One region of the Streptomyces sp. JH34 genome, then DNA from elsewhere that is predicted to be linked to it. Evidence: riboswitches for the same ligand, from Rfam matches in the RefSeq annotation. Region 1 holds a riboswitch; the other holds the start of a gene.
What was found. A riboswitch is a leader RNA that binds a small molecule or an ion and turns the genes downstream of it on or off. The one in region 1 is predicted to bind glycine.
Positions count from the first base shown of each region.

Region 2: linked by a shared signal. The riboswitch ahead of gcvP (aminomethyl-transferring glycine dehydrogenase) and the one ahead of gcvT (glycine cleavage system aminomethyltransferase GcvT) in region 1 are both predicted to bind glycine.

Region 1 is NZ_JAJSOO010000001.1:2,193,496-2,195,877, reverse strand. It holds gene gcvH (glycine cleavage system protein GcvH) at 1-12, opposite strand, end outside; gene gcvT (glycine cleavage system aminomethyltransferase GcvT) at 115-1,230, opposite strand; glycine riboswitch at 1,398-1,495, opposite strand; gene LWJ43_RS09445 (AAA family ATPase) at 1,669-2,358, shown strand.
Region 2 is NZ_JAJSOO010000001.1:6,377,280-6,379,661, reverse strand. It holds gene gcvP (aminomethyl-transferring glycine dehydrogenase) at 1-1,425, opposite strand, end outside; glycine riboswitch at 1,618-1,713, opposite strand; gene LWJ43_RS28700 (PRC-barrel domain-containing protein) at 1,847-2,218, shown strand; gene LWJ43_RS28695 (DNA polymerase IV) at 2,140-2,382, opposite strand, start outside.

The DNA of each region.
Region 1 (2,382 bases):
GGGGTTGCTCATGACCTGAATTCTCCTGTACGCGGGGGAGTGCTGATGAACGGTGGTCTTACGGTGTGAGACACGAATGCGTCACGTGCGCGGCGCGCCGTGTCACGTACGGCGTCACTTACGGCGCTTGTAGAAGGGCAGCGCCACGACCTCGTACGGCTCGTGCGTGCCCCGGATGTCGACGCCGACACCCTCGGTGCCGGGCGCGGCGTGCGCCGCGTCCACGTAGGCCATGGCGATCGGCTTGCCCAGGGTGGGCGACGGGGCACCCGAGGTGACCTCGCCGACGACCTTCCCGTCGGCCACGACGGGGTAACCGGCGCGCGGCACCCGGCGGCCCTCGGCGATCAGGCCGACGAGCTTGCGCGGCGGGGCGGCCTCCGCGCGGTCCGCGGCGGCGGACAGCGCCTCGCGGCCGACGAAGTCGCCCTCCTTCTCGAACTTCACGACTCGCCCCAGACCCGCGTCGAAGGGCGTCAGCGCGGTGGTCAGCTCGTGCCCGTAGAGCGGCATGCCCGCCTCCAGGCGGAGCGTGTCACGGCAGGAGAGCCCGCACGGGATCAGGCCGTACGGCGCGCCGGCCTCCGTCAGGGCCTTCCACAGCTGCTCGGCGTGCTCGGGGGCCACGAAGAGCTCGAAGCCGTCCTCACCCGTGTAGCCGGTCCGGGCGATGAGCGCGGGGACGCCGGCGACCGTCCCGGGGAGCCCGGCGTAGTACTTCAGTCCGTCCAGGTCGGCGTCCGTGACCGCCTTGAGCACGGCGGGCGAGTCCGGGCCCTGGACGGCGAGCAGCGCGTACGCGTCGCGGTCGTCCCGCACCTCGGCGTCGAAGCCCTCGGCGCGTGCGGTCAGGGTGTCCAGGACCAGCTGGGCGTTGCCCGCGTTGGCGACGACCATGAACTCGGTGCCGGCCAGGCGGTAGACGATCAGGTCGTCCAGGATCCCGCCGTCCTCCGCGACGATCATCGTGTAGCGGGCCCTGCCCTCGCCGACGGTGGCGATGTTGCCGACCAGCGCGTAGTTGAGGAAGGCGGCCGCCTGCGGGCCGGTGACGGCGATCTCGCCCATGTGCGACAGGTCGAACAGTCCGGCCCGGGTACGCACGGCGTTGTGCTCGTCGCGCTCGCTGGCGTACCGCAGCGGCATGTCCCAGCCGGCGAAGTCGGTCATGGTCGCGCCCAGGGACCGATGCAGGGCATCCAGGGCGGTGAGACGGGGGGCAGTGCTCATGGACATGGCTCCAGGGCATGACGACAGGGGGTTGTTCCCTCCCCATCTGTCATCGGAACCTGAGAGGTTCGCCGAGAGCCCCTGAAAGGGTCCTGACGGATTCGTCCCCGTCAGGGTCGGCTTGCACCTTGGGTGGGACCGCGCAGCGGCCCGCTTTTCAGATCTGCCTCATCCACGCGGTACGGGGCCTGAGAGATTCAAGGGAGGAACTTGCTCCTTCGGCGCCCGGCGCACACGGTGACCGGGACTCTCCCGCGCGGATTCAAACGGCCGGTATGCAGTTGGCGGGGTCATCATCGCACGCATTGCGGGAGAGTGGGGCGTTCCGGTCCGCACGGGTACCGATCCCGACACGTGCGGCCGGAAGCGGTTGTGCCGCATTACCTTTTCTTTACACTTCTTGGGCAGGTCAGTGGGTGACTCGGCAGGGGGAAGGCGATGACGTTGCAGCGCTACGCGACCACCGCGGGGGCGGCGAGCGGTGCGATGCCCCAGCAGTCCGGCGTGCCCGCGCGGGAGCTGTCGGACGGGCAGGCGCCGGTGGTGCGTGATCTGCGGGGCGTGGGCGGTCCGGGACCGCGCGGCCTGGACTTCGCGCCGGGGGACGTGGTGGTGGTCTCCGGGCTGCCCGGCAGCGGGAAGTCCACGCTGATCCGGCGCACGGCCCGGGAGCACGCGATCGACTCCCAGGACACCAGGGACCGCTGGGAGGCGGCCCTGCCCGCCTTACTCCCGTACGCCCTCTACCGTCCCCTGGTGCGCGCCGCGCACTACGCGGGGCTGTTGCGCACCCTGCGCTCGGGCGGACCGGTCGTCGTGCACGACTGCGGCACGCAGGCCTGGGTGCGGCGCTGGCTGGCGCGTGAGGCCCGGCGCAGGGGCAGTGCCCTCCACCTCGTGCTGCTCGACGTCACCCCCCAGGTCGCAAGACAGGGGCAGCGGGAGCGTGGCCGTGGGGTGTCCGGCTACGCCTTCGCCCGGCACCGGCGGGCGGTCGGCCGGCTGCTGCGCGACACCGAGAGCGGGCTGCTGCCACCGGGATGCGCCTCGGCGGTGCTGCTCGACCGGGAGACGGCGGCGGCGATCGTCCTGATCTCGTTCGCGGAGCCGCCGGCCCCTCCGGCCTAGACCTGGCCCGGAGGGGGTGCCGGA
Region 2 (2,382 bases), 4.2 Mb from region 1:
GAGGACCGCGTCGGTGCGCAACAGGCCCTCGGGCAGCGCGTCGGCGGTCGCGCCGTCGAGCGCCTCGACGTCGCCACCGGCTCCGAAGGCGGCCCAGACGGCGGCGATCCGGGTGCGGGTGGTGGTCTCGTCACACGCGACGGACACGTGGTCGGCGTCGACCAGACGCAGGTTCACCCCGCGCTCACGTGCGGCGGCCACCACACCCGCGGCCGCACCGGGCGCGCGGACGGTCAGGGTGTCGAAGTACGCGTCGTGCACGACCTCGGTCCCGGCGGCCCGCAGCCCCTCGGCCAGGATGGCGGCGAACCGGTGGGTGCGCCGGGCGATCGTCCGCAGCCCGTCGGGGCCGTGGTACACCGCGTACATGCCGGCCATGACGGCGAGCAGCACCTGCGCGGTGCAGATGTTGCTGGTCGCCTTCTCACGGCGGATGTGCTGCTCGCGGGTCTGCAGTGCCAGCCGGTAGGCCTTGTCACCGTCCGCGTCGACGGACACGCCGACGAGGCGGCCGGGAAGGCTGCGGGCGAACTTCTCCCGTACGGCCATGAAGCCGGCGTGCGGCCCGCCGAAGCCCATGGGGACACCGAATCGCTGCGTGGTGCCCACGGCGATGTCCGCGCCCAGTTCCCCCGGGGAGGTGAGCAGGGTCAGAGCCAGCAGGTCGGCGGCGACGGACACGATCGCGCCCAGCTCGTGCGCCTGCTCGATGACGGGCTTGATGTCGCGCACGGCACCGGAGGCGCCCGGGTACTGGAGCAGCACACCGAAGACGCCGCGCTCGGCGATCTCCGTGGGGATGCCGTCGGAGAGGTCGGCGACGACGACCTCGACACCGGTCGGCTCGGCGCGGGTCTCGATGACCGCGACGGTCTGCGGCAGCGTGTCGGCGTCGACCAGGAAGACGCCGTCCTTCACCTTGCCGACCCGTCGTGCCAGGGCCATGGCCTCGGCGGCAGCCGTGCCCTCGTCGAGGAGTGAGGCACCCGAGGTCGGCAGCCCGGTGAGGTCGGCGACCATCGTCTGGAAGTTCAGGAGGGCCTCGAGGCGGCCCTGGGAGATCTCCGGCTGGTACGGCGTGTACGCCGTGTACCAGGCGGGGTTCTCCATGACGTTGCGCAGGATCACCGGCGGGGTGAAGGTGCCGTAGTAGCCGAGACCGATCATCGGTGCGAGCACCTGGTTGCGGTCGGCGAGGCTGCGCAGCTCGGCCAGGACCTCGGCCTCGGTACGCGCCTCGGGGAGGTTCAGGGCCTCGGCGCTCTTGATCACGTCGGGAACCGCGGCGGCGGTGAGCTCGTCGAGGGAGCCGTAGCCGACCTGGGCGAGCATCTTCGCCTGCGCCCCGGCATCGGGCCCGATGTGGCGCTGCTCGAACGGAATGCCCTGCTCCAGCTGGGAGAGCGGAGTGCGACGGGGGGTCATGATGGAGGCCTCCTGGTCTGCCACGACCTGCGAGGGGCGCCACGGCGTGGCTGCCCGAACGGCCTCCCCCTCTGTCATCTCGACCTGAGAGCTTCACCGGCGCGCCGTGGGGCGTGCCGGTTTTCACCGTCGGTGAGGGCGGGACCAGCACGGCACGTGCCGCACGGATTCCGTCCTGCTTTCCAGAGTGACCTCGTCCGTGCGGTACGGGGGCCTGAGAGATTCCGGGGAGGAGTTGCTCCTTCGGCGCCCCCGGATCGCTCCGGAGGACTCTCCCGCACAGGGTCAGCAGCCGTGTTCCAGCCTACCAGCGGGGTCGGCGCGGGCCGTCTCGAGTGGCCGACGGCCACGATGTGGCCTTTCGTAGAGCCTGTGGAGCAGCCGCGACCACCCGATGCAGTCGTGACCAGTGGGAGGCACCGTGCAGACCGACATCGATCCGCGCAGCCTGATCGGCCGCAAGGCCTTCGACCGTCAAGGTGCCAAGATCGGAACGGTGGACGAGGTCTACCTCGACGACGCCACCGGGGTGCCCGAGTGGGCCGCCGTACGGACCGGCCTCTTCACCAGGGACGCGTTCGTCCCGCTGGAGCCGAGCGAATTCGTCGACGGCGCGCTTCTGATCCCCTTCGACCGGACCCTGATCAAGGACGCGCCCGACTTCGGCGTGGGCCGCCACCTGTCCCCCGAGCAGGAACTGCAGCTCTACCGCCATTACGGGCTGGACTCCTCCCCCTCCGCCGAAGCGGGTCCCGACAGGGACTTCGGCAGGCTGGCGGGCCAGGAGGAGTAGTCCTCCGGGTCGCGCACCAGGGGCAGTGGGTCGGCGGGCCGCAGTGCCGGGTCGTCGACGCGGAACGTGCGCACCCGTCCGGGCGGCGTCCACGGTTCCTCGAAGCGCACGGTGACACGGCCGACGCCGCTGCCCTGCACCCAGCCGTGCCCGTGGACGTCGTG